Regions from separate parts of the Neobacillus sp. S1115 genome, predicted to be linked through region 2. Evidence: riboswitches for the same ligand, from Rfam matches in the RefSeq annotation. Region 2 holds a riboswitch; each other region holds the start of a gene.
The links. Region 2 has a riboswitch for S-adenosylmethionine ahead of metK (methionine adenosyltransferase). Riboswitches for the same ligand answer to the same signal wherever they lie in the genome.
Positions count from the first base shown of each region.

Region 1: another riboswitch for S-adenosylmethionine. It lies ahead of ACZ5B7_RS06845 (homoserine dehydrogenase); the one in region 2 lies ahead of metK (methionine adenosyltransferase).
Region 3: another riboswitch for S-adenosylmethionine. It lies ahead of ACZ5B7_RS25470 (O-acetylhomoserine aminocarboxypropyltransferase/cysteine synthase family protein); the one in region 2 lies ahead of metK (methionine adenosyltransferase).
Region 4: another riboswitch for S-adenosylmethionine. It lies ahead of ACZ5B7_RS15495 (5-methyltetrahydropteroyltriglutamate--homocysteine S-methyltransferase); the one in region 2 lies ahead of metK (methionine adenosyltransferase).

Region 1 covers NZ_AP038275.1:1,407,837-1,415,875, reverse strand. The annotation lists gene ACZ5B7_RS06880 (SDR family NAD(P)-dependent oxidoreductase) at 1-265, shown strand, start outside; gene ACZ5B7_RS06875 (hypothetical protein) at 387-512, opposite strand; gene recX (recombination regulator RecX) at 803-1,627, opposite strand; gene ACZ5B7_RS06865 (TIGR01777 family oxidoreductase) at 1,704-2,603, shown strand; gene ACZ5B7_RS06860 (YfhE family protein) at 2,699-2,827, shown strand; gene ACZ5B7_RS06855 (YfhD family protein) at 2,942-3,124, shown strand; gene ACZ5B7_RS06850 (DoxX family protein) at 3,274-3,768, opposite strand; gene ACZ5B7_RS06845 (homoserine dehydrogenase) at 4,259-5,494, opposite strand; SAM riboswitch class I at 5,561-5,672, opposite strand; gene ACZ5B7_RS06840 (GNAT family N-acetyltransferase) at 5,749-6,420, opposite strand; gene ACZ5B7_RS06835 (GNAT family N-acetyltransferase) at 6,443-7,105, opposite strand; gene ACZ5B7_RS06830 (carbon-nitrogen hydrolase family protein) at 7,124-7,981, opposite strand.
Region 2 covers NZ_AP038275.1:5,002,961-5,010,999, reverse strand. The annotation lists gene ACZ5B7_RS24530 (RNA polymerase sigma factor) at 1-307, shown strand, start outside; gene ACZ5B7_RS24525 (hypothetical protein) at 288-1,238, shown strand; gene pckA (phosphoenolpyruvate carboxykinase (ATP)) at 1,284-2,870, opposite strand; SAM riboswitch class I at 3,134-3,267, shown strand; gene metK (methionine adenosyltransferase) at 3,533-4,735, shown strand; gene asnB (asparagine synthase (glutamine-hydrolyzing)) at 4,968-6,866, shown strand; gene ACZ5B7_RS24505 (gamma carbonic anhydrase) at 6,891-7,415, opposite strand; gene ACZ5B7_RS24500 (alpha/beta hydrolase) at 7,569-8,039, shown strand, end outside.
Region 3 covers NZ_AP038275.1:5,174,222-5,182,260, forward strand. The annotation lists gene ACZ5B7_RS25455 (MetQ/NlpA family ABC transporter substrate-binding protein) at 1-102, opposite strand, end outside; gene ACZ5B7_RS25460 (methionine ABC transporter permease) at 118-783, opposite strand; gene ACZ5B7_RS25465 (methionine ABC transporter ATP-binding protein) at 776-1,801, opposite strand; SAM riboswitch class I at 1,924-2,030, opposite strand; gene ACZ5B7_RS25470 (O-acetylhomoserine aminocarboxypropyltransferase/cysteine synthase family protein) at 2,156-3,472, opposite strand; SAM riboswitch class I at 3,542-3,644, opposite strand; gene ACZ5B7_RS25475 (SCP2 sterol-binding domain-containing protein) at 3,726-4,082, opposite strand; gene ACZ5B7_RS25480 (nuclease-related domain-containing protein) at 4,471-5,250, shown strand; gene ACZ5B7_RS25485 (thioredoxin family protein) at 5,836-6,147, opposite strand; gene ACZ5B7_RS25490 (toprim domain-containing protein) at 6,156-6,512, opposite strand; gene ACZ5B7_RS25495 (YusG family protein) at 6,658-6,897, opposite strand; gene gcvH (glycine cleavage system protein GcvH) at 7,007-7,390, opposite strand; gene ACZ5B7_RS25505 (arsenate reductase family protein) at 7,463-7,822, opposite strand; gene ACZ5B7_RS25510 (acyl-CoA dehydrogenase family protein) at 8,001-8,039, opposite strand, start outside.
Region 4 covers NZ_AP038275.1:3,182,347-3,190,385, reverse strand. The annotation lists gene ACZ5B7_RS15500 (multidrug effflux MFS transporter) at 1-282, opposite strand, end outside; gene ACZ5B7_RS15495 (5-methyltetrahydropteroyltriglutamate--homocysteine S-methyltransferase) at 1,127-2,254, opposite strand; SAM riboswitch class I at 2,335-2,433, opposite strand; gene ACZ5B7_RS15490 (peroxiredoxin) at 2,646-3,263, shown strand; gene ACZ5B7_RS15485 (hypothetical protein) at 3,485-3,688, shown strand; gene ACZ5B7_RS15480 (aldolase catalytic domain-containing protein) at 3,843-4,802, shown strand; gene ACZ5B7_RS15475 (SE1832 family protein) at 4,938-5,132, shown strand; gene ACZ5B7_RS15470 (IS1182 family transposase) at 5,260-6,621, shown strand; gene ACZ5B7_RS15465 (LLM class flavin-dependent oxidoreductase) at 6,786-7,781, opposite strand; gene ACZ5B7_RS15460 (DUF3219 family protein) at 7,800-8,039, opposite strand, start outside.

The DNA of each region.
Region 1 (8,039 bases), 2.7 Mb from region 2:
CGGCCTGCGCGGAAAAGTAAACGAAGCCGTTTATTGCGCCAGCAAATTCGCGGTGCGCGGGTTTACGGAAAGCCTGCAGAAGGAAATTGAAGGGCGAGGCATTAAAATAAACGCTGTCTATATGGGCGGCATGGACACACCGTTTTGGACGGACAGCGACAATGTGAAAGACCCGTCGCGTTTGCGATCGGCCCGGGAAGTGGCGGAGATCATTATCGAGCAGATGGAGCAGGATACGATTGTTATTGAGAGCAATAAAGGATGACAGTTATTATTTAGTGCTATGGACTCCATGAAGGACATTTTGAAGGCGGCTCCCGGTGCGATTTGTCCTTCATTGGTTCGATGAAGGACTTTTTGAGACGGTATCTGAGGCAGTCTGGTCTTCATTGGCTTGATGAAGACCATTTTGTGGCAGCTCCTAATGTATTTTGTCCTTCATGGGCTTGATGAAGGACATTTTGAGGCGGCTCCTGATGTGTTTTGTCCTTCATGGGCTTGATGAAGGACATTTTGACCCGGACCCCCTGGTATTTTGTCCCTCATCAGCTTAATGAAGGACATTTTGAGGCGGCCACTAGGGTATTTTGTCCTTTAGAGATCTCCTATTGGACATTTCCTCTCCAAGCCCTACCCGTTTTGTCCTTTACCTGCTTTCTATTGGACATTTCCACTTAGAGCCGCTCCGGTTTTGTTCTTTAGAAGCTCTCTATTGGACATTTCCACTCAAACCCGCACCCGTTTTGTCTTTTAAAAGCCTCTTAATAGACATTTTTCTTCCAAAGGGATAGCATATTGTCTTTTACAACTCAGACAAGTACTTTTCAATCAACTCCATGGAAAAACCTTTCCGATAAAGTGCCTGTTTCATTTTTTGCTCGAATTCAAAACCGCTATATTGCGAGTATTTCCGAACGGCCTTTTCCCCTTGATAACGGATTGCTTCAAGCTCGCCACCACCACCGCCATCATCGTCAGCAGCATCAGCTCTCATCGTACCCGCATCCTCAAGCGCAATCTGAATAACCTCAAACGAATACCCTTTACGAAGCAGCATTTGTTCCAACTTTTGTTTTTGAATCCGCAGCGAATCCTTAGACTCCTTTTTGAAAAACTTCTCACAAAGCTTTGCGGCCTTTTCGATTTGCTGTTCCCGCGGAAATTCCTTTAGCGCCTCAACCAAAATTACCTCGATAATCCCCTTTTGTTTCAGTTCCTGCTTGACCACATCAGGGCCTTTATCCGTGGTATTTGCCTGTGTCCGCACATAGGCGAAGGCAAATTCCCTGTCATTTATGTATTTCTGAGCTGTCAGCTTATGAATCACTTCATTTACAACTGGCTCTTCCATTTCTTTTTCAACAAGATAGTCTCGTATTTCTTTCTCCGACCTTATTCGCCTTGCCAGGTAATGAACTGCTAAATTGTAGGCTTTTCGGATGTCGTCCTGATATTGAATTTCCAAAAGAGAAAATTCATCCACTTCCATCCCTTTTTTTAAGCCAAATTTGATCAGAACATCACTGTCAACACTAAAGGCAAACTGTTCACCTTTGCCATAATCCATAAAAATATTAAAACGGTCTGTATTTTTTTGCTGTGTGGTGATTTTTGTAATTATAGCCATCACGGTCACCCCCACTCTAATTTACCATATTGGTCAAAAAATATAATAAAATAAAGGTAATAAGGAGGGCGGAAAAATGAAAATAGCGATTGCGGGCGGAACAGGCTTTGTTGGCAAAGCACTTGTACATGAATTAACCAAAAACGGCCACCAGGTAATTGTTTTAACGCGAAACTCAAATCAGGATAGCCCCAGCGTTCAATATGTCCAATGGCTGCAAGCAGACTCAAACCCTGCCTCGTCCCTGGCAGGAACAGATATCATCATCAACCTAGCTGGCGAATCCATAAACAGCTGCCGCTGGACCGAGCAAAGAAAGCAAACCATTTTGAACAGCCGGCTCGAAGCCGTCCATGAGCTTCTAAAAATCATGAACGAATTAAACCCAAAGCCAAAAGCATTTATCAACGCCAGTGCGGTCGGGTATTATGGAACCTCATTCGATAAGACTTTTTCAGAAGAAAATGAAGGCAGCTGCGATGACTTCCTATCGCGTACAGTCATGGAATGGGAAAAGGAAGCCGCAAAAGCAACAGAAATCGGGATTCGAACTGTTTTCTGCAGATTTGGCATTGTCCTTGATCGAGCAGAAGGTGCCCTGCCAAAAATCGCACTCCCTTATAAATCGTTTATCGGCGGGCCCATCGGGACAGGAAAGCAGTGGATGTCTTGGATTCATATTGACGACGTTGTGAAGGCCATACTCTTTATCATCGAAAATGAGACGATTCAAGGTCCGGTCAACTTTACAGCCCCAAATCCTGTCACCATGAATGAATTCGGCCAAGTGCTAAGTAAAGTCCTCAAACGGCCGAACTGGCTTCCGGTACCTAGTATCGCCCTAAAAACCCTCTTAGGGGAAATGAGCACACTGGTTGTCGATGGGCAGAGAGTACTGCCAAATAAACTTTTGGAATCCGGCTACACCTTCCAATATCCAGATTTAAAACCTGCGCTGAAAAATATATTTTCCTAAAGACAGTATCTTTCCTCATCGATAAGGCAAAAATGGTGAAGTGTACATTATGTACCATTTTTACCTAATTCAAATAGTTGAAAGGAATGAGCATGATGTCAGAAAATAAGAAGCGCAATAAGGATCGGGAAAGAACTAATTTAACAAGTATGCAGGAGGTCGCGTACGGCCATGAGTTTAAAATGGCGGACCGGGCTGGCGGCTACACGAAACGTAAAAGATAACAACTAAAAACTTTATATAATTTTTCCATTAATGGACCCCTTGCCATTTGCAAATGCTAGTAAAGGGAGCAGGCCTTTTGCTCCACTAGCGATAAAATGAAAGGGGTTTTTTTAATGGGCCGTTCACACGGACATAAGAGTCGTGACAAAAACAAAGCCTCACTTCCTCAAGTACCGAAAAATATGAAATCAGATGGACAGGACGTAGAATTCTCCAAGGAAATGGCTGATGGAGCTGATTTAGAAGCAATGGCGCGCGCAAATGCGGCAAACCAGCGCGTCAGAAATCGCAAATAATAAATGAAAACTCGCCGATTGGGGAGTCCAAGAGGACGGTTCATGAGGCGTAGTTGAATTTATACTTTTAGCTAAAAAAAGAAGAAGCAGGATTCCTGCTTCTTTAATGTATTTAAAGGGGGAGTTAACGATTATTAATTGGTGCTGCCTTATTGCGTTTTTACTTCATTTACATGAGCTTTTTTGAAATAGCCTTTGATAAAAGGAACTGCATATCGGTCAAGACCGAAGTAGTAAGCTCCTGCACCTGCGAATAACAGAATCATCGCAGCTGTATAAAGAATTGGGTTCGTGCTTGTCGTACCTGCCAGCATAAAGTTCAAGTTCATAAATGCACCGGCAATCAAGGCTGGGATTGTGGCTAAACCAACGATTAAACCAAGACCGACTAACATTTCTCCCCAAGGTATTAATGTATTAAAAATTCCCACGTTAGGCATAGCGAATTGCTGTAAGAAATCTGCATACCATGCTTGAACCGCAGGGTGTTCGCCAGTTGCTGCCGCCATTGCTCCTTTTAGGAACCCTGTAGCATCGAAACCACCAGTTAACTTATGATAACCTGCTTCAATCCATTGTAATCCAAGCCAAACCCGTAATACTGTCCAAACAACTGCTGCGTAAGGAGTTTTGTACCATCTCATCATAATCATCTCCATAGCTTTTTGTGAAGTATTTCACAATTTTAACTTTAAGTTATTCCCTTAAGAAAGGGATTGATCAGCTAGCTGTGTCTTGTAAGGAAGTCCTTGTGAATTGCTTCACTATCTTCTTTACACTTTTAATATACTCTCCTGCTATTGAAAAAACAACGGCTTTCACAGTTTCTTAACATATTAATGTTAGATATATGAAGAGATTGTGAACGCAATACAGCACGTTCCCCCTCCTCTTTTGTGGACAATGTTAATAATGTGGACAACACCAGCTAACCCCTTATAAAATCTGATTTTCACAATCAGCTTTTCTGTTAATAACTAACAGTGGATAACCGCTTTCAAAATTGTGGATAATGTGCATAACATTGTTGACTACCTATAAATACAGGACTTTAGATGTGGAAAAAACACTGGATAAATGAATGTCCATTCATAACAAAAGGAGCATCACATAAAGATGCCCCTCAATCCAACCCTATAATGCCTTCGCTTCCTCAATACCCCTCACGAGGAATTCTTCCTTACCCAGGATCGAAAAATATTGAACCGATGGTTGCCTTTGCGCAAGCTGCTCGATGTCCTTTTTGGAACCCTTTAGGACAAAGATTCCCTCAGAGATTTCATCCACCAGGGTAATCGCGGGACTGCCATATTTTTGGACCAGACCCTGGACCAGCCAGTACTCCCTCTGGTGTTCACTTTTCAACTCAATGTCCTCCCCTGAGGTTTTCAAATAATTAGATTTCGTCACGTGGCTTTGACATACGTGGACCAAATCCTCGATTACGGCACTAGCCGTTGGGTACATGCCTGCGCCCGGTCCTTGAAGGGTGATTTCGCCAACGATATCAGATTTTACATTTACCGCATTCTCTACTCCCTCAACATGGTAAAAAGGGTGCTCAGAGCCGACCAGAACCGGCTTCACCGATGCCTGGATGCGGGTGCCTGACTTCCAGATGCTCGCAATATGTTTAAACCTTAACCCTAAGTTTTGCGCTGCTTCAATCAATTCACTCGTAATAGACGTAATCCCTACCCGTTCAACATCACGCCAGTCAGGCTCTTCTCCAAATGCCAGCCTGCTTAAGATCATCGTTTTATAAAAAGCATCATAGCCTTCCACGTCATTGGTCGGATCCGCCTCGGCATAGCCATTTTCCTGCGCCCGCAGCAAGCTTTCGGCAAATGACTGCCGCTTTTCCCGCATCTCGGTCAAGATGAAATTGGACGTTCCATTGAGGATTCCCAGGATCCGCTGGACACGATTAATTTTTAAAAGCTGACCAAGCGTTTGAATGACTGGAATCCCCCCGGCCACTGTCGCCTCAAAACCAACCGACACCTGATGCTGTTCTGCCAACTCGATAAGCTCATTCCCGTGGTGGGCAAACATCTCCTTATTCGCTGTAATGATGTGGCAGCCCCGTTGGATTGCTTTTCTTAAGTAGGAAAAAGTTGGGTCTTTATCCACGATGCATTCAATCACGACATCAAGCTTCGGCAATTGCAGAATTTCTTCGAAGTCCGTTGTCAGCAGAACATTCCCGCTAATATCCCGCGGCTTTTGCTTATTTCTAACAAGGACGGCAGCAACCTCTACTTCCTTCCCTAATTCTGCCGCCAGCTCATTGCTATGTGATTGAATGGTCCGATAAACCCCTTCACCTACCGTACCGAACCCGAGAATTGCCACTTTAATTACAGACATGTCTGCCACCCCTTTATTTTTTTGAAAAATAAAAACCCTCTTCATAAGAAGAGGGCTCTATTCCTCCTCTTATCTATCAGGCTACAAATAACCTGCAGGAATTAGCACCTTTTCAAGGAATACCTTGAAGGTTGCCGGGCTTCATCGGGCCTAGTCCCTCCGCCGCTCTGGATAAGAGTATTTATTTGATTTTTCATTAAATTTCCAAAGATATATAAAAAGTATATTATCTGAATTTTCAAGAGTTGTCAATATTAAAGTGGCAAAAGGGCGACCGTTTCTTTTGCTGCTAATTTCTCAACCATGTCCAGCCATTCCTGTGGTTTATTGGAAAGCACAGAATAATAGGTAGTTAGAAAGTCTTTGACAAGTGATGCTGGAATTTCGGCGATTTCTTCCTTAATCGGCATGAAGCATAGATCAAGGCCAGACACCGCTTCCCCGTTGTTTTCCCAGGATGGGTGCACGTAGGCAAGGTCAAGGCGCTGATAGCCTAAATGTGACAGAACCTCACGGCGCACGTACGGGTCCATGACCTTCACGCCGCCAAATTCGTGGTGCTCTACACGGTATGGGTCATAGATTTCGGCAAACATTCCGAACAGCTCCTTACCGTTTTGGGCAGCAAGCTGTTTTAAGTCCTTCAGACGATTTTCAGCTAAAAATCGGCCAAGCGAGAGGCCAGGTTTGCTGATAATCGTGAAGTCGGTCATCGCAATATTCCAGTCAGGATAATAGCGGTACTCAGTCGCACCGACGACCTGGTCCTGATCGACAGCAACGAATACGCGGATACTTGGGTCTTCTAACGGTTCTTTCCACAATTCATAATCTAGGACCTCTTCCGGTGGAAAAATCTGTCCCATTAAATCATGAAGCTTTTTAAAATTGGGGTCTTCAATATTGGTAATGCGTTTAAATTCCATTGGTTCTGATTCCCCTTATAAATTATTTAAATGGGTTCTTCCATTCCATTAATGCCGCATTGTTAAGGGATTCTTCGTCCTCTAAATAGTTTCTGGCGACACCGATTGGCACACGTCCGCAGCGAAGGAGAAAGCTGATGACAGGGTCTTTTAGCTCGCCTTTAATGACAGCGTCCAGATACTCTTCCGGCGTCATTTTTTCAGCCACTTTATGATAGCCCGGCATCCGCCCGCCGCCAAGCAGACGGTCATACCTTTTTTCAATGACCACATGGTACATGGCATGCATCATTAATTTTCCGAGTCCCAGCTTGCGGTACTTTGGGCGGACGCTGATATCGACAATGTAGAGGGTGTTGCCGTTCGGATTATGGTTGCGGATATAGCCGTGGTCAGTCACTTCTTCCCATGTATGGCTGTGATTAGACGGGTCCAAATCAACACAAACTCCGGTCAGGGAGCCCGCCAATTCACCATTAATTTCAACGCATAATGCCCCTTCCGGAAACAGTGTCACATGATTCGTTAATTGTTCTTCATTCCACCAAAGCTCGGATGGAAAAGGAGGCGGGAAGCATTCGGACTGGATTTCGATGAGCTGGTCAAAGTCCTCCATTGTGTAATTACGTACACAAACCGGCAGCGGCCGGTCCTGATCATAAACGTAAAATTCACTGCGATACATGAAAAGGCCTCCCTCGTTTTAATTCCAATCTGTATATAAATCAGTGCGGCGGTCGCGCCAGGTGGTCACAGACCCGCGCTCGCGAACTTCGTATAGCAGTTCCAGGTCAAGGTCGGCGGTTACGACCATGTCGTTGTTGATTTCCCCTTCTACTAAAAGCCCTTTTGGCGGGAACGGGATATCGTTTGGAGTGATGATGACGGCCTGGCCAAAGTTTGCCCGCATGAAATCAACAGTCGGCAGCGCACCAACCGTTCCGGTTAATACTACATATACCTGATTTTCAATTGCTCGGGCATGGCTTGTGTAACGAACGCGGTGGAAGCCGTGGCGGTCGTCCGTGCAGGATGGACAGAAAATCACGTCTGCACCCTTCGCCTTCGCCATCCGGACGATTTCCGGGAATTCAATATCATAGCAGGTTAACAGAGCAATTTTTCCTTTTTCTGTTTCAAAAATTTGAAACGAGTCCCCTGCTGCCATATTCCATTCGTTAACCTCGGTTGGCGTGATATGCAGTTTAGCCTGCTCGCCGACGCGGCCGTCCGGGTAAAATAAATGAGCAGTATTGTAAAGCTTGCCATCCTTTTCAAGGACATGGGTCCCCGCGATGATGTGCATGTTGGTTTCTTTTGCAAATTTGATAAATAGTTCACGGTATTGGTTGGTAAAGCTAGGCAGGTCATTGATGGTCAGGCTTTGTCCCTGGCCATTTCCAATGGAAAGTAGTTGCGTAGTAAAGAATTCAGGAAAAAGGACAAATTCAGCCCCGAATTCTTCGGCGGTTTTTATATAATGCTCACATTGAGCGGCAAATTCCGCAAATGAGTTGATTGTGTGAAGATGGTACTGAACAACAGATACTCTAAGTTTCATTTTTCGCCTCCAGGTAAGTTATTGGAAGATAGATTCCATATTGAATTATCTTATAATC
Region 2 (8,039 bases):
AAAATCAGTATGGCAAAAGCTGAAGGAACGATTAAACCGAGAATCAGCTGATCAAAAAGAACTTCATACTGAAGAGAAAATCTTAAAAAAGCAGGAGTATGCCCGCTTATATGAAGCAATTAACGAATTAAAGCCAAATTATCGGGATGTAATTTTGCTTAAGGGCATTGCCGAGCTTTCTTCACAGGAAACTGGCCACATTCTTGGCTGGTCGGAAAATAAAGTGAATGTTACCTTTTTTAGGGCCATGAAAAAAATAAGTGAGCAATTAAAGGAGGGTGAATATTTTGAGCAATTTATCGGATAAAGAGCTGCTGGAAATGATGGCGGATTTTCCGAAACATGAGCTTTCTACAAAACAGAGAACGGACATGTTAAAAAGGATTGGTGAAGCAGGCACAGTCAAGCCAAGAAAGCCGTTTAACATCCAAAGACTGGGGGCTGTGGCAGCATTGTTCATACTTGCTCTTATTGCCCCGATTTTCTATTTTACGAATACAGCGGAGGAAAAGAATCCCGGCGGCGGCAGTTCCGTTATAACCAAAGCCCAAGAGGGTGATTATTTCGCATTAAAGAATGAAGAGGGGAAACCTATTTATGCAGATAGTAATTTTGGTATCCCAAACAAGGTGAGCCTGCTTGCACCTCAGGACTGGATTGCAAAAGATAAAGGCACCGTTGCTAAGATGATGATTTTTTTATGGGGAAACTATGATTATTCGAAATCTCTCAAGGTCGATGCGGTCCACGTTAAAACAGGAGTCAAAGAGCACCTTGCTGAAACTCCTTTATCTGGAGGAATCTACGGAACGGATGCTCACACTGTAACAACCTTCAAACCATTGCCTTTTTCAGGAGTTTGGAATCTTCAATTCACAGTTGGTGATAAGAAGGTTGGTGCATTTTCCATTTATGTAAAGGAGCCGTATATCACAATTGGCAAATCAACATTAATGATTTCTGCGGAGGATCTTTATACCGGCTTTTATGAACACGAGTTTATTGAAATCGAGGGAAGCAATCTTCCCGATGAAATAGAATTGGAGATATTTCAATTAGAAACCGCTGAGGCATCGAAATTTACTTTTAAGAAGGTTGCAGACTATACAACAACGGATGGAAAGCATATTACGGAGTATGGCGGCGGGTTTACCATCAAAAAAAGCGGTAAATATCGTTTTACTGTTCTCCAGCAATCGGAGGCAGTCGAAGTAAGGAAACCAGTTGACGGGAAATAGAAAAAAGAGGCTGATTTTGGAGGTCAGCCTCTTTTTTTCTACTGTTTAAACGATTGGTCCGCCTTTTTCTTCAATCTCGACGGCAACGTTAGCGAATTTCTTAAAGTTCTCACGGAATTGCTCTGCCAATTCTTTTGCCTTTTTTTCATAAGCATTAGGATCTGCCCATGTTTTCATTGGCTGAAGCACTTCATCAGGGACCCCAGCAATATGGAGCGGGATATTTAGGCCAAAGAATGTATCCCTAACGGTTTCTACGTGATTTAGTTCTCCTTCAAGAGCTGCCTGCACCATTGCTCTTGTATATGAGAGTTTCATACGATTGCCGACGCCGTATTCTCCGCCAGTCCAGCCTGTATTAACCAAAAACACATTAACGTTATGCTCAAGTATTTTTTCTCCTAGCATTTCAGCATAGCGTGTAGCCGGCAGCGGCAGGAATGGTGCACCAAAACAGGTTGAGAAGGTTGCCTGCGGTGAAGTAATGCCACGCTCTGTGCCAGCAAGCTTTGATGTAAATCCGCTTAAGAAATGGTACATTGCTTGTTCCCTTGTTAATTTAGCGATTGGCGGAAGAACACCAAATGCATCTGCAGTTAAAAACACAATGGTATTCGGGTGGCCGGCAATGCTAGGCTGGACAATATTATCAATGGCCTCCATTGGATATGCGGCCCGAGTGTTTTCTGTTAATGTTCCATCATCGTAATCCGGAATTCTCGATTCCTGGTTAATCACAACATTTTCAAGAACGGTCCCGAAACGGATGGCATCAAAGATTTGCGGTTCTTTTTCACGGGATAGATTAATACATTTTGCATAGCAGCCGCCTTCAATATTAAAGACGCCGTTTGATGACCAGCCGTGCTCATCATCGCCGATTAGACGGCGATTAGGGTCAGCGGAAAGAGTTGTTTTTCCAGTTCCGGATAAACCGAAGAATAATGCTACGTCCCCTTCAATGCCGACATTCGCTGAACAGTGCATAGAGAAAATATTGTTTTCAGGCAGTAAATAGTTCATGACAGAGAAAATTGATTTTTTCATTTCCCCCGCATATTCAGTTCCTCCAATTAGAACTACGCGGCGTTCAAATGATATAATAATGAAGGTTTCAGAATTCGTACCGTCGACTGCCGGGTCTGCTTTGAAATTAGGGGCAGAAATTACTGTAAATTCAGCTTCATGAGTCAGAAGTTCATCTTCCGAAGGCCGAATGAACAACTGGTGGGCAAAAAGATTATGCCAAGCAAATTCATTTATGACCTGAATCGGCAGTTGTGATTTCTTATCAGCACCAGCAAAGCCTTTAAATACATAAACTTCTTCTTGCTGTTTTAAGTATTCTAATACCTTATTATAAAGATGATCGAAAGTCTCTTGTGAGATTGGCTGATTTAAAGAACCCCAGGCAATTTTATCTTTGGTTGACTCCTCCAAAACAGTGAATTTGTCTTCTGGAGACCGCCCAGTATATTTTCCTGTTGAAACACGAACCGCTCCGGTGGAAGTGAGTGTCCCTTCTTTTCTGCTGAGGATTTTTTCAACTAGCTGCGGCACAGATAATTGGACTTGGACATTACTTTCATTAAGTAATTCCTTTAATTCATTTGGGATATGAACAGAATTCATTTAATGAACCTTCCTTTTTATGGTTTTTTTAATTTGATATATTAATATTGAATAGTATAACACAATTAAAATAATAGTCTATACTAATTGACGAAATTATGCTGTATTTTATACCTTATTCTAAAGGTGATTAAAAAGTCATGAAAAAAACAGTTTAAGCATATTTTGTATCATACTCCATTGTATATTTTGGTTAATGTTGCTAAAAAATACATTGACATACTTTAAGAATCTGGGGTATGATTTAACCTTGAACGGATACTCTCTTATCCCGAGCTGGTGGAGGGACAGGCCCTATGAAACCCAGCAACCTGCAACTAGGAAAATGTCTATTTTTAGTCGTTTTTCGGGCAAAGGTGCTCAACCTGATGCAAGGCTTGTCCTTGAACGATAAGAGTGAAAGGCACGCAAAATGTTTGCATTCAACCTTTCCTCATGGAAAGGTTTTTTTGTCTATTTGGCAAACACACGTGCTGTTTGAATCGCTTTACTAATCTTCTAAAGAATTTCGGTTGGGTTTTTTCGGTAGTATTTCATAAAAACCTGATGTTTATTTCATACTATTAGGGATGAGTTCCGTATCAAAATGGAGGTTATTTGGAAAGGGTGTTAACCTTTGAAAAAAGCAGCCTCATTATTTCATTATTATAGGAGGAATTCAGATGTCACTAAAACGCCATTTGTTCACTTCTGAATCAGTAACTGAAGGTCATCCTGATAAGATTTGTGACCAGATTTCTGATTCTATTTTAGACGCCATTCTAGCAAAGGATGCAAATGCCCGCGTAGCTGCTGAAACATCAGTAACGACCGGTTTAGTTCTAGTTGCCGGCGAAATCACTACCTCTACATATGTAGATATCCCAAAAATTGTTCGTGAGACGATCAAAGAAATTGGCTACGTTCGTGCGAAATATGGCTTTGATTCGGAAACATGTGCGGTGTTAACCTCGATTGATGAACAGTCTCCTGACATTGCCATGGGTGTCAATCAAGCACTTGAAGCTCGTGAAGGTCAAATGTCAGATAAAGAAATTGAAGCAATTGGTGCAGGTGACCAAGGCTTAATGTTCGGCTTCGCCTGTAACGAAACGAAAGAGCTGATGCCTCTTCCAATATCTTTAGCCCATAAGCTTGCCCGCCGGTTAACTGAGGTTCGTAAAGAGGATATCCTTCCATACCTTCGTCCGGACGGAAAAACACAAGTAACGGTCGAATACGATGAGAACAACAAACCGGTTCGGATTGATACAATTGTTATTTCCACCCAGCACCATCCGGAAATTGGACTAGAGCAAATCCAGCGCAATGTTAAGGAACATGTCATTAATCCGGTTGTACCAAAAGAATTAATCGATGAAAATACAAAATATTTTATAAACCCAACCGGCCGCTTCGTAATCGGCGGACCGCAGGGGGATGCAGGACTGACTGGCCGTAAAATTATCGTGGATACTTACGGAGGCTATGCCCGTCACGGCGGAGGCGCTTTTTCCGGTAAGGACCCGACAAAGGTTGACCGTTCTGCCGCTTATGCTGCACGTTATGTTGCAAAAAATATTGTCGCAGCAGGTTTAGCTGAAAAATGTGAAGTCCAGCTTGCCTATGCTATTGGTGTAGCAAGACCGGTATCGATTTCCATCGATACTTTTGGCACAGGCAAAGTCAGCGAAGGGGTATTGGTTGACTTAGTAAGTAAAAACTTCGACCTGCGCCCTGCAGGAATCATTAAAATGCTGGATTTACGCCGCCCCATCTATAAGCAAACAGCAGCTTACGGACATTTTGGCCGTACGGATGTTGATCTCCCTTGGGAACGCACTGATAAAGCAGATGCATTACGTGAGCAGGCAGAAGGAAAATAATATGGAGTGGGAGTTGCATTAAGGTGTAACTCCCATTTTTCATTAAACGTCTATTTTCTTGTTCAGTGTTTTAAAAATTGGAATAAAATGTTTAAGTAGGACTATTGAAGTGAAAAATGATGATACATGATTTTCCTTTTGTTCACAGTGCCATTTTTGAAAAAAAAGTGGTAGTATTAGAGAGTATGTTTTTACAAAAGGATATTTTGAAATAGAGTAGGTGAGGTACATAATGTGCGGTTTTATCGGTTGTGTACATGACAAAACGCAAAATTATCGTGACGAAGAAAAGCAGCTTTTTAAAAATATGAACGATATTATAACCCATCGTGGACCAGATGATGATGGTTATTATTATGATGATCATATTCAATTTGGTTTCCGCCGGTTAAGTATCATTGATATTGAATCCGGGCACCAGCCGCTAACGTATGAAAACGAAAGATACTGGATTATTTTTAACGGTGAAATTTATAACTATGTCGAGCTTCGTGAAGAGTTGCTCAAAGAAGGACTAACTTTTTCCACAAGCTCTGATACAGAGGTTATCATTGCCCTCTACAGCCATCTAAAAGAAAAAGCAGTTGAACGCTTGCGCGGGATGTTTGCTTTTGTAATCTGGGATAAGCAGGAACAAACACTTTATGGGGCACGAGATCCGTTTGGAATTAAACCATTCTTTTATATGGAGGATGGTGACAGAACCTTCTTTGCTTCTGAGAAAAAGAGCATTTTGCTGGCTCTTAAAAATGATGTGCTGGATTATGATTCATTGCAGCATTATTTAACCTATCAGTTTGTTCCAGAACCTGATACCCTATCTGAAGGAATTAAAAAGCTTGAACCAGGCCATTATTTTACAAAAAAAATCGGCTCGAAGATGGAAATGAACCGCTACTGGAAGGCACATTTTCACCCAGTACTAAAATCGGAAGATGATTTCGTAAAGGAAATCCGTGATATTCTGTTTGATTCGGTTGAAAAGCATATGCGCAGTGATGTTCCGGTTGGTTCCTTCTTATCAGGTGGGATTGACTCTTCCATCATTGCCTCGATTGCAAAGCAATTCCATCCGTCTATTAAAACGTTTTCCGTCGGATTTGAGCACAATGGCTTCAGCGAAATTGATGTTGCCAAGGAAACAGCTGAAAAGCTTGGCGTAGAAAACATCAGTTATATCATTACGCCTGAGGAATATATGAAAGAAGTTCCGAAAATTATTTGGCATATGGATGACCCGCTTGCCGACCCAGCCTGTGTTCCATTATATTTTGTCGCCCGTGAAGCGAGAAAGCATGTTACGGTTGTTCTTTCAGGCGAAGGCGCTGATGAATTGTTTGGCGGCTATAATATTTACCGCGAACCTGGCGATTTGGAGATTTTTAATAAAATTCCTAGAATCGGAAAGGTCCTTTTAAAAGGAATTGCCGATATGCTTCCGGAAGGGATGAAAGGAAAGAGCTTTATTGAACGCGGGGTGACACCGATGGAGCAGCGCTACATTGGTAATGCCAAGATGTTCGACGAAGCGGAAAAACGTGAGCTTTTGAGTGTCTATCGTGAAGGCTTGAACTATACCGATATCACCAAGCCTCTTTATGAGGAATCAAGAGGCTATGATCCGGTTGACCGGATGCAATATATCGATATCCATACTTGGATGCGCGGCGATATTTTGCTAAAGGCTGATAAAATGACAATGGCTCATTCATTGGAACTGCGCGTGCCGTTCTTAGATAAAGCAGTATTTGAAGTGGCCTCGAAAATCCCAACTAGCTTGAAAACAGCTAACGGCACTACCAAGTATGTTTTGCGTAAGGCTGCTGAAGGGGTCGTTCCTGACCATGTTCTAAACAGGAAGAAGCTTGGCTTCCCTGTTCCTATCCGCCATTGGCTAAAGGCTGAGATGAATGATTGGGCAAAAAATATCATTCGTGAAAGCCAGACAGACCATTTAATCAATAAGACGTACCTGTTAAAGCTTCTTGATGACCATTGTCAGGATAAAGCAGACAACAGCCGAAAGATTTGGACTGTTCTTATGTTTATGGTTTGGCATCAGGTGTATGTTGAAGGAGTATATTCCTTTCAAAGCGAGTATAAAAAAGATATAGTATTAGCGAGTAGATAAATGGAAAAGTAAAGGCACCCATCGTTAAGATTGGGTGCCTTTTTGCAGGGATTTATAAAATTGCCCTTTTTCTGCATATTCTCTTGTGATTCTTTCCATTTCCTTAATGTCTTCAGGCGTGATTTCCCTAATAACTTTAGCTGGTCTTCCAAATGCTAATGTATTAGGAGGGATTTTTTTGCCTTGCGGAACAAGACTGCCAGCACCAATAAAGGCACCTTCGCCAATTTCCGCCTGGTCCAAAATAATCGATCCCATTCCAATAAGTGCACCTTTTCGGATGATGCAGCTATGTAATATGACCTGATGGCCAACGGTCACTTCATCCTCTAAAATAAGTGGGTTATTTGGGCTTTGATGCAGGACGGAATTGTCCTGGATGTTTACTTTGTTACCGATTCTTGTCGGCGCTACATCGCCTCTGATAACGGAATTAAACCAGACGCTGGATTCATCGCCGATTTCAACATCTCCTGTAATGGTTACATAATCTGCAATATAGGCAGTGTCGGAAATAACAGGGTATTTATCTTTAAAAGGGTAAATCATCATGCTCGCTCCTTTTTGAATGATAATTCTATTTTAACGAATCAAGACAAGGAATGACAAAAAATATCACAATTAAAAAATTCATTTAGATTCTTATTCGTCTTTCCTATATGGTAAAATACAAAAAATGATAACGTTTTAGGGGGATCAGTTATGTGGAAGTGGGAAGCAGAAGGGGAAGCGAAGGCTGTTATTGTCATGGTTCACGGCGCCATGGAGCACCATCGCCGCTACGGATGGCTGATTGAGATGTGGCGCACGTCCGGCTTTCATGTCATTATGGCCGACCTTCCCGGGCAGGGAATGACAACGCGATCGCGCCGCGGACATATCGATTCCTTTGATGAATACATATTTGAAGTAAAGGATTGGGTTCAAGCAGCCTATCGATATGAATTGCCTGTTTTTTTGCTGGGCCATAGTATGGGCGGATTGATTACTATTCGACTCCTTCAAGAAGAAAGAGTAAACATTGCTGGCGTGATTTTGTCCTCTCCATGTTTAGGCTTGATCAAGCCGCCATCCAAATTGTTAAACTTTCTTTCCTATGCCTTAAATGTGGTTTTTCCGTCCTTTAGAATGAATTCAGGGCTGACAGTACAAATGGCAACGAGGAATGAGGAT
Region 3 (8,039 bases), 170 kb from region 2:
TTTGTTCCCATCTTTATCTGCTGAATCATTTTTTGCACCGCCGCAGGCCGCTAAGGCAAATACGGTAAACGCAATGAAGATCAAACCCAGAACTTTTTTCATTTTTTACTCCTCCTGTTAACGTTTATCTGTTCTCTTTGTAAAATAATCTCCAATAAATTGGATAATAAAAACTAAGATTAAAATAGCAATTGTTGCCACTAATGTAACCATTGGCCTGTTGCGTTGAAAGCCTTCTAGATAGGCAAAATGGCCAAGTCCACCAGCTCCAATGACCCCAGCCATTGCAGTGAAACCAACAAGTGAAATCGCCGTAACGGTAATCCCAGAAATTAATGCTGGCAAGGATTCTGGTATTAATACCTTAAAAATAATATGTCCATGTGTTGCACCCATTGATTGGGATGCTTCAATCACACCTTTATCAATCTCCCTAAGGGCGATTTCCACCATTCGAGCATAAAACGGAGCTGCTCCAATAATCAGTGCCGGCAGTGCAGCATTGGCACCGAGCATTGTCCCAACGAGAACTTTAGTAAAAGGGATTAATAAAACAATTAAGATAATAAAGGGAATGGATCTAAAAATATTTACAAAGCCAGCAATAATAATGTTTACTCCGCGGCTTTGCCATATGTTTCCTTTACTCGTTAGAAATAGCAGCAGGCCAAGCAGCAAGCCCAAAATAAATGTCGCAAGGACCGAGATGGCGGTCATATAGATCGTTTCACGTGTTGCCAGTAACAGCTCATCCCACTTAACTAATTCCATAAAGTCAGCCATTACTGATCACCTCCACGCCCACTTGCTGCGAGTGAATATAATCGATGGCTTTCTGAATTTCATTAGCTTGGCCATCCAAATGAATAAATAATGTTCCATAAGACCCGTTTTGCGTATGAGAAATATTCCCTTGGAGAATATTTACTACGACATCAAAATCACGAATCACACGTGTGATTAATGGCTGTTCTGTTGCTTCCCCAAGAAACGATAGTTGAATGACCTTTCCATGCGGATAGCGCTCTAGCAAATGCTCTGCTGTTTCCTTTGTTTTTTCCGGTTCGGTTACCTGCTGGACAAACCGTTTCGTAATCGGCTGCTGAGGGTTTTTAAATACATCAAGCACCGGACCAAGCTCCACAATCCGCCCACTTTCCATGACCGCTACTCGATGACAGATTTTCCGGATGACATGCATTTCGTGAGTAATCAGCACAATCGTTAAGCCGAATTGTTTATTGATATTCACTAAAAGGTCGAGAATAGAGTCTGTTGTTTGCGGGTCGAGCGCTGATGTTGCCTCGTCACATAACAGCACCTTTGGGTTATTGGCAAGGGCCCGGGCAATCCCGACCCGCTGTTTCTGCCCGCCGCTCAACTGTGAAGGGTAGGCGTCACCTCTGCCCTCAAGGCCAACTAACTTGATCAACTCTTCAACTCGTTTTTTCCTTTCCGGTGCGCTCACACCGGCAATCTCTAATGGAAAAGAGATATTTTCGCTAACTGTTCTTGACCAAAGTAGATTGAAGTGCTGGAAAATCATGCTGATTTCCTGACGGGCTTTTCTAAGCTCTGCACCCTTTATTTTTGAAATCTCCCGGCCAGCCACGTTGACAGTTCCACCCGTAGGCAGCTCAAGGCCATTTAACATGCGGATTAAGGTACTTTTACCAGCCCCGCTATATCCGATCACACCAAAGATTTCTCCTTCTTTTATATCCAGGTTTACTTCATCAACAGCTTTTAACTGTCCCTGCTTGGTAGAAAAAATCTTTCGTACATTTTTAATGGAAATCATTGAATCACCTACTTCTTGTCCTTATTATAGGATTTGATAATTTTCATGAAAGAATTCTATTTTAGTAAAATAAAAAGCCTCTCTGCAAAGGCAGAAAGGCATCATTATTAAATGAATCCTTTCTCCCATCTTTCAAAGCCGCAGGCTTTGTGTGAATTGGCACCATTTCAATAAAATTGACGGTTGCCGGGCTTCATAGGGCACATCCCTCCACCTCTCTTGATAAGAGCAAAAGCTATCCTATATTTAATTATACATGCATTAATACTATTATTATGAAAGTAATAGTATCACGGTTAGATAGTAGTGTCAACGACAAAATTCTACATTTTCAAAAAACTATTTAAGGAAAATTTAGGCATTGGTTTTTAAAGATGTTAAGCCTGTTGCAGCTTCGATTGCGTCCTCTAAATCTTCCACTAAGTCCTCAACATTTTCGATTCCAATGGATAGACGGATCAAGTCCTCAGAAACACCCGCTGACTTTAATCCTTCCGCATCCAGCTGCTGGTGTGTGGTGCTTGCTGGGTGGATAATTAAGCTCTTGGCATCGCCGACATTAGCCACGTGCGCCCATAGGGTGATCGCATCGATTAATTTCGCACCGGCTTCTCTTCCGCCTTTAATGCCAAATACAACCATTGAACCAGCGCCCTTAGGTAAATATTTTTGTGCCAATTCATAGTCAGGATGTGATGGATGCCCCGGATAAGAAACCCATTCAACCGCAGGATGATTATGCAAGTATTCCACTACCTTTTTGGTGTTGGCGACATGCTCTTTCATCCGTACATGAAGCGTTTCTAACCCAAGAACAAACTGGAATGAGCTTTGCGGGCTTAAAGCCGGCCCCATGTCGCGGAGAAGCTGTACGCGTGCTTTAATAATATAAGCAACTGGTCCAAGTGCCTCTGCATAAACAAGGTCATTATAGCTGGAGTCTGGCGTTGTTAAGCCAGGGAATTTCGGTGAATTCCAATCGAACTTGCCTCCGTCGACAATAATGCCCCCTGTAGTTGTTCCATTACCTAATATCCACTTGGTTGCGGAGTGAACGACGATATCAGCGCCATGCTCAATTGGACGGCACAAGTATGGTGTTGCAAAGGTATTGTCCACGATAAGAGGAACCCCTGCTTCATGAGCAATATTGGCTACTTTTTCAATATCCAGGATTCTTAAGCTTGGGTTGCCGATCGTTTCAGCGAAAACAGCTTTTGTTTTTTCCGTAATGGCGGCACGGAAGTTTTCCGGATTCTCTGGGTCGACAAACTTCACATTAATCCCGTATTTAGGCAGGGTCACTGCAAATAGATTATACGTTCCACCATATAGATTGGATGCAGCAACAATCTCATCACCCGCTTCGGCAATGTTTAAGATGGCCAATGTGATGGCAGACATACCGCTTGCCACTGCCAGTGCGCCAACGCCGCCTTCTAGAAGCGATACTCTTTCTTCAAAAACAGTTGTCGTTGGATTGTGAATCCGTGTATATATGTACCCAGGTTCCGCTAACGCGAATAGATTGGCGGCATGCTCTGTGCTTTTGAATTGGTAGGCGTTATTTTGATAGATAGGTAGCGCCCGTGCTCCTGTTACAGGGTCTGGTGAGAGTCCACCGTGAACACTTAATGTTTCAAACCTTAACTTCTTTTGTTTTTCTGACATAGTTCTTATTCCCTCCCAATATAAAAATAAAACCCATGCTTCCTATAAGAAGATGGGGGTTCTCCGCTCTTCTTATCTTTCAGAGCCCGTTTGCTCTGCTGGATTTAGCACCGTGTGGTCCACCGGTTGCCGGGCTTCAACGGGCCAGTCCCTCCGCCGCTCTTGATAAGAATGTATATTTAGTTTGCTGTTCGTTGCTTGAATATTCTAAAAAAATAATACCTGAACTTTAATTCCGAGTCAATACCTTTGATTAAATTATTTTGGCAAGATTTGTCTGACCTTTAGTTAAATAAAATAGTGATTCCAGTAGTAATATGGTCCTTAGTGCGCCTTTTACGTTCAGGGCGCCATTCCGTTGCAGTACCCTTAATCTTTCTTGCCCCCCGAGAAGTTGCTTTAGTTCTTGCGGGCCGCCGTGGATTTGGCAATTTGCCTGATCCGAGTGTGAGTCATAGAGGGCGAATATTTCCCCGTTTTTAATAACCAGTTGAACCGATTGCTGTTCGGTGGTGCTTAGGCTAATCCTAAGTTCTGCGTGCTGAATTAGCGGAAGAATATGGCCTTGGTCTTTTAATGTTTTTAAAAAGCTATTAACCTCTTCTATCATTTTAATCACTCCGGAATCCACGTCTATACCAATTACTATTCAGCAGCGATTCGCCTATTCCTTTATGAATTGCTCGACATTATCTTCGGACGGGTGGGGAAATATTAACATTTCCCGAGAAATATGTCGGACTATGCTGGATGCTGGTAATGTTAACAAAATATTCATACATTCTAATTTGCGTTTCAGTAAGTTGAAGTAAAATTGGATATGGGTATTTTTAATTATTTGAGAGGATGCGGACTATGCCTATACCAAAAAAATCGCGCGGAGTACCAAAGGAGTTGCTTATGTTACGTGCCTTAAACCCGCGTATGGCACTTGCTGATACAGACAGGAGAAAGTATTACAGTATTACTCTCTTGAAAAAGGCTATCAAGGAGAAGTGATGTTTGATGCTATTACCGAAGGATTGAAGAATAACTGCATCGTATTAAATGACTTGCTCTTTAAATTGAAAGGAAAATACTTTCAAATCGATACTATTATTATTTTTCAAAAAACAATTTACCTGATTGATGTTAAAAATTTTGAAGGAGACTATATTTATAAATCTGATCCCGACCGTTTTTGTAAAAATGATACCGAAATTGACGACCCTATCCTTCAATTAATTCGGAGCGAGTCAAAGCTGCGGCAGCTTCTCGACGAATACAGATTTAATTTGCCGGTTGAATCCTACGTGGTTCATATTAACCCCACGTTCGCCTTATACAATGCTCCTCAAAACAATCATGTTATTTACCCAACACAACTCAATCGCTTCATAAGAAAATTAGAAAATATCCCATCAAACCTTAATGGTGGCCATGAGAGATTGGCAGACCTGTTAATTTCTCTGGATCAAGGTGATTATCCAAATGCTACAAAGCCCGCTTATAGTTATGAGGAACTGAAAAAGGGTCCTTATTGTCAGCAGTGCAGCTCATTTTCTGTTTCTGTTGGGGAGAGGAAAATGGTTTGTAATACGTGTGGTTGTCAGGAGAAACTGGAGTCTGTAGTGCTGCGCAGTGTTGGGGAGTTAAGGTTGCTTTTTCCTGAGTTTAAGATTACGACGAATTTGGTGTTTGAGTGGTGCGGGGGTGTTTTTTCTAAGAAAATGATTCGAAGGGTTCTTAAGGAAAACTACAAACTAATAGGACATGGTCAATGGTCGTTTTTTGAGTAAATAATTACCTTTTTGGGTATTGGGGGATAATAAGTTTACGGCTAGGGCACCCATTCCTTTTATTGGTTACCTTTCCCTTTGGATTTACAGCGGGTCGGGCGCCCATATCCCCTATTGGTTACCCCTCCTCTTGGTTTTGCGTCGGACCGGGCACCCATTCCCTTTATTGGTTACCCTTCCTCTTGGTTTTACAGCGGTTTGGGCACCCATTCCCCTTATTGGTTACCTTTCCTCTCGATTTTGCGCCGGACCAGGCACCCATTCCCTTTATTGGTTACCTTTCCTCTTGGTTTTACAGCGGTTTGGGCATCCATTCCCCTTATTGGTTACCTTTCCTCTCGATTTTGCGCCGGACCGGGCACCCATTCCCTTTATTGGTTACCCTTCCTCTTGGTTTTACAGCGGTTTGGGCACCCATATCCCTTATTGGTTACCTATCCTCTCGATTTTGCACCGGACCGGGCACCCATTCCCTTTATTGGTTACCCTTCCTCTCGATTTTTCGGCAGCTCGGGCTCTAAGACGCCTTAATGGTTATCTTTTTCCTCAAACCAAAAAACAGACGCCCCGCCCGGCGTCTGTTCATCATCTCAAATACCCTTTTATTTTCTCCAACACATACGGAACCGAATGAAATGCATAAAGCGTCTCTGCAACACGCCCACCTTCCACAAACAATAAACACGGCACACTCTCAATCGCAAAAGACCGAGCCAAATCAGGGTAGTAGTTTAAGTTCATTTTTCCAATACTAACATCCCCAAGTGCTGCCTCCGCGACAACTAGCATTTTCCCGGCCACCTGGCAGGTCCCGCACATGGGTGTATAAAAGTAAACTACGCCGCGCTCGCCGCTCTCCCAAAACGCGGAAAATTCATCTCGATTCCATTCTAACATCAGTAACTTCAGCCCATCTCTAAAAACTCTTTATGCACGTCAATGTTTGCCCCCAGCAGAACCGTTGCTAAGTGGTGCTCTGGGGCGGTTGCCACTTCGCGGTACATTCGGTCTATATATAAATGCTCTGCATTTGGAAATTCTCTTTTAAAAAGCTTGCGCAGCTTTTCACCTGCAGCATCGGCGTCAACAAGAATGTAGACATCTTTGTCCTCAAGAATATCAATCCACTCATCCAACTTTGTGTGGCTAATGGTCCCGTTTGTACAAATTATTTCGACGGGCTCTTTTAAAATATTCTTGACCTTGTTTTTGTCCGACTTTCCTTCCACAATAAGAACTTTGTCAACATACGAATCATTCATCATCCATCACCTGATATGAAGTGGTTTACTGTTAACATATTCCGGAATTACTAATACGTGTACACATCTTTGTATGTCAACTATACCATCATTAGTATTTTAAAAATAGGAATTTGCTTAAAAGATGATGGAATCTTTTCATGTCTCAGCACCATCCACCATCATCACAGTCAGTATACTTGGCATCCCGGCCCTCTGTTGTGGTGACATGCTGATATATTTTTTGGCCTTCGGCTTCAAAATGATGTTCGAGCTTCATTTGAACATTCTCTGGAAGCTTACATATGCCGATTGACTGATTTTCCAAAAACAGCTCTAATTCTCCATTTTTGAGCTTGCCCACTACCCGGTCTGTTACGTCTATCTTATGTTGATTCAATGCCATTTTTTCCACCTGCCATATAATTTTATTTATAGTTTCCCCATTAACGCAGAAGAAAAAGTGGTAATAAAAAGAAAAAGCACCCGCAATGGGCGCTTTTTCGCTCAAAAAATTAATCTTCTTTAATCATTTCTTCGTATTGCTCAGCAGTCAGCAGTTCATCCAGCTCGCCGTTATTTGAGACTTCAACCACGATCATCCATGCTTTTTCATATGGAGATTCGTTCACATATTCAGGGTTATCGTTCAGGTCTTCGTTAATTTCAACAACCTTGCCGCTTACGGGAGAATAAAGTTCGGAAACCGTCTTAACAGACTCAACGCTGCCGAATGGTTCGCCGGCATTGATCTCATCGCCGACTTCAGGAAGTTCAACGAACACGATGTCTCCTAATTCATGCTGTGCAAAGTCGGTGATTCCAATACGCACGAGGCTGCCTTCGTTTTTTACCCATTCATGTTCTTCAGTATAACGCAATTCTTTTGGTGTACTCATTGTCTAAATCCCTCCATGATTTTGCTAATAATATCTATCATCGAAATATATCGATTGCCAATTTAATGTGGACTATTTCGTCCATACTTTCTCAAACTCATCTTCTTTAAAGCCGACAGTGACATGTTCACCGTCTGTTAAAATCGGGCGTTTCAGCAACATGCCATCAGACGCAAGCAAGTCTAACAGTTCATCTTCGGAAGCGGTCTTTAATTTGTCTTTAACGCCTAATTCACGATATTTCATTCCGCTAGTGTTGAAAAACTTCTTTAATTCCAAGCCGCTTTTTTGATAAAAATCTCGAATTTCCTCACGGGATGGAGGGTTTTCCACGATATGTACTGGCTCGTAATTAACTTCATGCTGGTCAAGCCACTTTTTTGCGTTTCGACATGTTCCGCACTTCGGATACCAGTAAAAAGTCAAAGACATCCTTTCACCGCCTTTTACTAAAATTCAGTCATAATTGAATATTACCATAACTATTTTCAAAATAAAAAATATCCAACCAAACAATTCGACTAATTTCGTGAAAATCCTGCCAAGTTTCGAAAAAATTCAAAAATAAAAAAGGGCCCCTACATGAACAAAGGGGACCTGTTACAAGATATTAAACTAAATAACGTTCTGCTTCGATGATGACATCGGC
Region 4 (8,039 bases), 1.8 Mb from region 2:
AAGTGGTTTTCGGCGACCGGTTACATCACTGATAGGTCCAGTGAGCAGCTGCCCAGATGCTAAACCGATCACGAAAAGCGACAGGCTGAGTTGAACAGATGATGCGTTTGTATGGAAATCTTTTGCGATATTTGGCAGGGCCGGTAAATACATATCAATGGATAAAGGTCCAAATGCTGCAAGTGAACCGAGAACAATCGCCATCCATACTCGTTTAGAACGAGAAAGCACTGCTTGATGATCCTCTGCCTTTTGTATGAAATCCCCCATATAGTAAGTCATTCCTCCAGTTATGTAAATCCAATCTAGTTACCTCAGATTTTATCATTCTATGTTAACAGATTATTCAATATTTGGGAAATCTTTAAAGTAGGAACATAGATATAAATTTAAAAAACAGAAATATCGAGAGTTCATTCCGAGAAGATTGTTGCATTTTATTTTAAAAACTGCTTCAAGAAGGAAAAAATAGCTTATTGTTTGTATGATCGCCTGTTCTGGAAATAATATAATTAGGCGACTAAAAAATAGTATGGGTGACTAAAACCGAAAAAAAATTTGTTAGTACGGTAACCAATAAAGGGTATGGGTGACCGAAACTGAAAAAAAATACGTTGGTACGGTAACCAATAAAGGAGATGGGTGACCGAAACCGAAAAAAATACGTTGGTACGGTAACCAATAAAGGGTATGGGTGACCGAAACTGAAAAAAATACGTTGGTACGGTAACCAATAAAGGAGATGGGTGACCGAAACCGAAAAAAATACGTTGGTACGGTACCAATAAAGGGTATGGGTGACCGAAACTGAAAAAAATACGTTGGTACGGTAACCAATAAAGGGTATGGGTGACCGAAACCGAAAAAAATACGTTGGTACGGTAACCAATAAAGGGTATGGGTGACCGAAACCGAAAAAAATATGATGGTACGGTAACCAATAAAGGGTATGGGTGACCGAAACCGAAAAAGATATGTTCGCAAGGGCAACCAATAGGCACCGAGGTGTTTGGGTAAATTTCCAAATTCAGATGGAATCTTAGAGACACATTGTTTACAAAAACAGCCAATCGAAAAAAAGGCCGCCTTCCATCATACAAATGGAAGGCGGCCTTTCCTAGTGGGTTTAAATGGTTCCCCAAACATCCTTAGCTATAGCCACTACATGTTTAATCTTATTCCACTGCTCTTCTTCCGTTAAAATATTTCCTTCTTCTGTGCTGGCAAAGCCGCATTGAGGGCTTACTGCCAGGTTTTCTAATGGAATAAATTGACTTGCTTCTTTAATTCTTGCCTTAATAGATTCTGGATCCTCGAGTTCTGGGAATTTAGAAGTGAATAATCCTAGTACAACGGTTAGGTTAGGACGCTTGAAGCCTTTTAAAGGTTCGAAGTCACCAGAACGCTGATCATCATACTCTAGGAATAGCCCGTCCACATTTAGCTCAGCGAAAATGGCATCGGAAATTTGATCGTACCCGCCGCTTGTGATGTAGGTGGATCTGAAGTTGCCGCGGCAAATATGCATGGTAATGGTCAAATCTTCCGGCTTATCGGCAATGGTTTCATTGATTGCACTTACTCTTGTTTTGATGATTTCATGTACATCCAAGCCAACTTTTTCAACCACTGCATTGATTCGCTCTTCTGAAACAAAATCAATCCAAGATGTGTCGTCTAATTGCAAGTAACGGCAGCCAGCATCATAGAAAGCCTGGATGGCTTTTTGATAAGCCGCTACGGTATCTTTATAAAGTTGTTCGCTGTTGCCATTGTAATACTCATCGCCTTGAATTCTCGTAAATAACATATTCGGGCTTGGAATGGAGAACTTCGCCACTTGGCTGCCATCTCCATATTTTTCAACTGCCTGCTTTAAAAACTTGAAATGCTCTAGCATATAATGATCATTAAAGTCCACTTTGCCCACTACTTTAATGGCGTTGTTTCTTGTTTGGGCGCCTTTGAAGTTACTGATATATTCATTTTCAAAAAATGCTACACCTTCCAAACCAGCCAAGAAATCCAGATGCCACCATGAACGTCTAAACTCACCATCTGTAATGGATTTTAAGCCTGCTCCAATTTGGTTTTGAACCAATTTCTCAATTTCTTGATCCTCAACCGCCTTCAGGGCATCTGCATCAATTTCCCCATTAGCAAAAGCCTTTCTAGCTTCTTTAACCGGTTCTGTTCGAAGAAAGCTGCCGACATGGTCAGCTTTGAATGGAGTTTTTACTAGTGTTGCTGTCATTAATTATTCCTTCTTTCTCGGTGTAATAAAAAACCCTCTTCTCAAAAATAAGAAGAGGGTAATAGCTATTACTAAATCTCTTCTTATCTTCAAGCACTCGCTTCTGGAATTGGCACAGTACGAACGTGTCTGCTGCCGAGGCTTCAAAGGGCCAGTCCCTCCACCTCTCTTGATAAGAATATTCGAAAATATTTAATTAACAGTAAAGATACACCTGTTCTGATTTTCTGTCAACAAAAATCTACAACACTATTGTTGTGGTTAAATGGAAAAGCTATCCAAAATAGGCTCAATGGGACAAATACCTAAACATATATTATTTGTGGTAACGGTATCAAAAAATGAACTGCAGCAAGGAATTAAGATTCAGGTGATGATCTGAGGTGAAAAAATGGAATTTAACAGGCGAGAGGGTCATTTTGATGGGTCTTTGCAGCCATTTTGTGCACAGACAACGGATATGGCGCCCCTATTTGAAGCAGAAGCTTATGATCATGCAGAAAAGAAAATAAAAAAGCTTCGTCTAGAAAGCTATCGTGGAAGCTGGGTTATTTTATTTTTTTATGCAAGTGATTTTACCTTTGTTTGACCGACAGAATTGGCAGCGGTCGCTGCTATTAAGGATCAACTAAAGACACTTAATACAAATGTCCTTGCTATCAGCACGGACAGTGTATATGCCCATAAAGTATTCGCTGAGGTATCTCCCAATGCCTCTCAGGTATCATTTCCACTTCTTAGTGACCGAACACACCAAATCAGTAAAGCATACAGAGTCCTAAATGAAAAAGTTGGGGCAGCCTTAAGAGCAACCGTCATTATCGATCCAGATGGAATAATTGTATCCAAATTGGTATACCCATTAGAAGTTGGCCGAAATGTTTACGAAATACTAAGGATCATACAAGGGGTACAATACGGAAGAAGCACCGGAGAAGGAGTCCCAGCTAACTGGGTTCCCGGTAACCCAGGAATCATTAGAGACCCAAAGTATATCGGAAGAATTTGATGCATGGGGAGGCATGGGGACGGTTCTCATGCCTCATTTAGGCTTTTAAGATCCTCTACATACATCATTGATTCCTTAATTATGTCGTAATTTGTCGAAAAGTTAATAAAAATGTACGCGTTTTCACCTGATATGATAGTTTCTATACAAATATTCTAAATATTCATCCCTTTGTGACTACCCAGGAAAAATGGATAGATTGGTCTGTCAGGAGGTATAAAATGTGCCAGGAACACAGAAATAAAAATGTAGAAGTAAATTTTGAAATACCAGAAAACATAATCCAAAGTTTTAGAGATGCTGTTGAAAAAAATGGAAAGTCAATGAATGACGTGCTTAGGTTATATATGCAAAAATACATTTGGAAACAAAGTGAATTACAAAGAAATAGACAAATGCGACGTCAAAGTATTGGAGCCAAGTGATAAAATGATAGTAGTATTAATATAGAAATACTTTAACAATTTTATCATATATTTTTAGAACGGCTGACATGTAAGTTTGACACCTTTAAATGATTCATGGTATATATATTCAAATTATGACGAATGAGCATAACCACAGGGGGAATTTAAAATTATGGAACATCGCAGCAAAATTTTAGATTGTACGATCCGTGATGGAGGTTTAGTAAACAATTGGGATTTCAGTATCGAATTTGTCCAGGACTTGTATAATGGACTAAGTGCGGCTGGCGTTGAATATATGGAGATTGGCTATAAAAACTCCGCTAAGCTGCTGAACGCAACTGAGCCTAATCCATGGAGATTTTTAGATGATCATTTTCTGAAAGAAATCATTCCTGAGAAAAAATTCACGAAGCTATCTGCATTAGTAGATATTGGCCGTGTCGATCCCAACGATATCCTGCCTCGCGAGCAAAGTGTGTTGGATATGATTCGGGTAGCCTGCTATATCCGTGAAGTGGACAAGGGCCTGGAGCTTGTCCAAATGTTCCATGATTTAGGATATGAGACATCTCTCAATATTATGGCTTTATCTAGTGTGCCTGAACAGAAGCTTATTGAAGCCATGGAAATGGTCAAAGAAAGTCCAGTCGATGTTGTGTATATCGTTGACTCTTTTGGAAGCTTAGATCCGGCTGATATTGCACATCAAGTGAAAAAGTTTCAAGCGATGCTTCCTAACAAGCAGCTTGGTATTCATACGCATAACAATTTGCAGTTAGCATTTGCTAATACCTTGACAGCACATCAAAATGGAGTTACCTTCCTAGATTCATCTGTTTACGGCATGGGACGGGCGGCAGGGAACTGCAATACAGAGCTTCTTGTCAGCTACATAAAAAAACCAAGCTATGAACTTAAACCGTTACTTGGTGTAATCGAAAAGCATATGTTAGAAATGAGAGAAAAGTGGGAATGGGGCTATATCATTCCTTATATGATCTCTGGTGTCCTTAATGAGCATCCACGGGTGGCAATGGCTTATCGAAATAGTGACGAGCGTGACCAATTCGTTGACTTCTATGACAAGGTAACAACACCTGAAGCAACTTTAGCTACAACTTCAAGGTAGTTTATTACATGTACAGCCGCCTGCGGGCGGTTCTTTTTTTGGGGATGAAAGCAAATGGGCAGAATAGTAGCGAAAACACATCGGATTTGTAATCATAGAAAGAAGATTTAAGACTTATGGAGAGTGAAACCAATAATGGATAAAAAACAGATTGAGTATAAAATTTTAGAGTTGAAAGACGAATACTTACAACTGCAACATAATCTTGAAAAATTAGAGTATGTAAAAGGAAACATAGCCCCGTTGGAAAAACGACTATCTGAAATTGAAGAGGAATTGAATTCTCTTAATCAATTATTACGAAAAATAGCGGGGCAAACACAAAAATAGTAACTTAAGTTCAAGAGACCATCGAAATGATGGTCTCTCAGACTGTCGACAAATTCGAAAAACTTCGGGTTTGCCGGCAGTCTTTTTTGTATAATTAAGGTATTGAGATTTTTAAGGGGTGAATGAAATGCTAACTAAAAATACACAGATGAATCGTGACCAAATAGAAATGATAGCTTTAGAACAACTTGTACCTGTGAACCATCTGGTTCGTAAGATGGAAGCTGCTATCGACTTTTCTTTTATCTATTCACTTGTTCAAGATATGTATTCATCTGAACGAGGACGTCCGAGTATTGATCCTGTTGTATTGATTAAGATGGCTTTCATCCAATATACCTTCGGTATTCGCTCAATGCGTCAAACAATAACTGAAATCGAAACGAATATGGCATATCGCTGGTTTCTGGGCTTTGGTTTTTATGATAAGGTACCTCACTTCTCGACGTTTGGTAAAAACTACGAGCGCCGCTTTAAAGATACAGATTTATTTGAACAGATTTTTTATCGTATTTTGAAGGAAGCCTCAGACAAGAAATTGATTAGTAGCGAGCACGTATTTATTGATTCTACACATGTTAAGGCAAGCGCTAATAAGCATAAATTTGAGAAAAAAGTAGTTCGGAAAGAATCAAAAGCTTATGAAGCACGTCTACAAGACGAGATTAATAAAGACCGCGAAGATCATGGAAAAAAGCCATTTCCTCCAGATAAATTTGATAAAGAGGAAAATAAAGAAATCAAGGAAAGTACTACTGATCCGGAAAGTGGTTATTACGTGAAAGATGAGCGAACAAAACAGTTTGCTTACTCATTCCACGCTACTTCTGATCAAAATGGTTTTGTTTTAGGTGCAATTGTAACTCCAGGTAATATCCATGATAGTGTCATTTTTGAACCACTCCTTGAAAAGGTAATTGAAAAGCATGGAAAACCTGAAGCTGTTGCTGCTGACGCCGGATATAAAACACCTGCTATTGCTCAATACTTATTTGAAAATGATATGATCCCAGCTTTACCTTATACTCGCCCACGTACGAAGGAGGGTTATTTAAGAAAGCATGAATATGTATATGATGAATACTACGATTGTTATATCTGTCCGCAAGGACAAGTATTAAAATATGCAACCACGACGAAGGAAGGTTACCGTCAATACTTCTCTAATCCGATTGAGTGTAAAAATTGCCCATTACTTTCACAGTGCACGCAGAGTAAGGAACATAAAAAGCTAATTCAGCGTTATGTGTGGGAGAACTATTTAGAAGAAGCCGATCATCTTCGTCACACACAAGAAAATAAAATCATTTATGCAAGACGGAAAGAAACGATTGAGCGTGTCTTTGCGGATGCAAAAGAGAAGCATGGTATGCGTTGGACAACCTTAAGGGGCCTAAAAAAATTGTCCATGCAGGCGATGCTTACTTTTGCTGCCATGAATTTAAAAAAGATGGCCAACTGGACATGGAAAGGTCCAGAAATGGCGTAATAATAGGCATAGAATAGGCATAAATTTTGCTCTTACGAGCAAAAATCCGACAAAAAGGCATCCGAATGGGATCATTCGAATGCCTTTTGTCTACAAGCAAAGAGACCATCGAAATGATGGTCTCTTTGCTTGTATCAAAGTTTTAATAGATGCGTATTAAATAGTTATAAAACCACTTTTTCAGCGATGAGTTTATAGGATTCAATGCGATCCTTCGGAGAATATGTAATCGTTAAAATCATAATTTCATCCGCATTATATGAAGCTTGTAACTGCTCAAGTTTCTTTTTTACCTCCAGTGGATTGCCAATGATCATTCTCTTTTTCATCGCTGCTAATTTTTCTAGTTCTTTTTCATTGAGTTTGTATTGCTTGGCTTCCTGGATAGAGGGCACAAATTGGCCTTCGCCTTTTTCCTTCTGTAATGCCCAGATTAGATTACTTAATGCGATTTCTTCAGCTTTTTCGGCCGTATCCGCACAAACCACTGAAACAGTTAACAATACCTGAGGGGATTGCCCGTGTTTGTTAGCTTGAAAGGCATCAAGATATTGTTGGATGATGTCTGCTCCGTCTTTGTCGCTCATGAACTGGCCGAATGCATATGCCAAGCCATGTTCAGCAGCAAGCTGGGCACTTTTTTTACTTGTACCAAGAATCCACGGCATCGGCGGTATTTCCGGCAGGGGAGAGGCCTTTACTTTTGAAAACTCGTGATCTTTAGGAAAATCATTTTTTAAAAAGTGAAGCAGTTCTTTTACTAAGTCAGGCATTTTCCAAACCTGTTGTAAAAAATTATCGGATAAAGCATTCGTTGCTTCCGCTGACCCGCCAGGTGCACGCCCAATGCCGATATCAATCCGATTTGGATATAGGGTAGCCAGCATATTATAAACCTCGGCCACTTTATATGGTTTATAATGCGGTAATAATACAGCCCCAGAACCGAGGCGAATCCGTTTGGTGTTGGCGCCAATATAACTGATCATCACTTCAGGTGCCGAGCAGGCCAGACCTGGCAAATCATGATGTTCGGAAATCCAATACCGTGTGTAACCTAACTCATCTCCCGCTTGGGCTAGCTTCAACGATTCATCCAATGCCTCTTTTGCTGTTTGGGTGGAGGAGATGGGAGATAAATCTAATATGCTTAATTTCACTGCACCATGCCTTCTTTCTTAATTCTTCACTTCGAGCAAAGTCAATGTAAAAATTCCTACTTGCCCTTTTTCATATAAGTTCGTGACAGAAGTGGAATATTGTTGAATGGTACCTTTAAACGCTAAACCAGTTTCAGGAACTTTTACATCAAAGGATCCTTCATACAGCAACACTGCAGTGTCGTGATATTCCTCACTCGTCACTTTAAATTCAATAACAATTTTATGTAAACCGTTCTCAAGCTCTTGTTTATATTT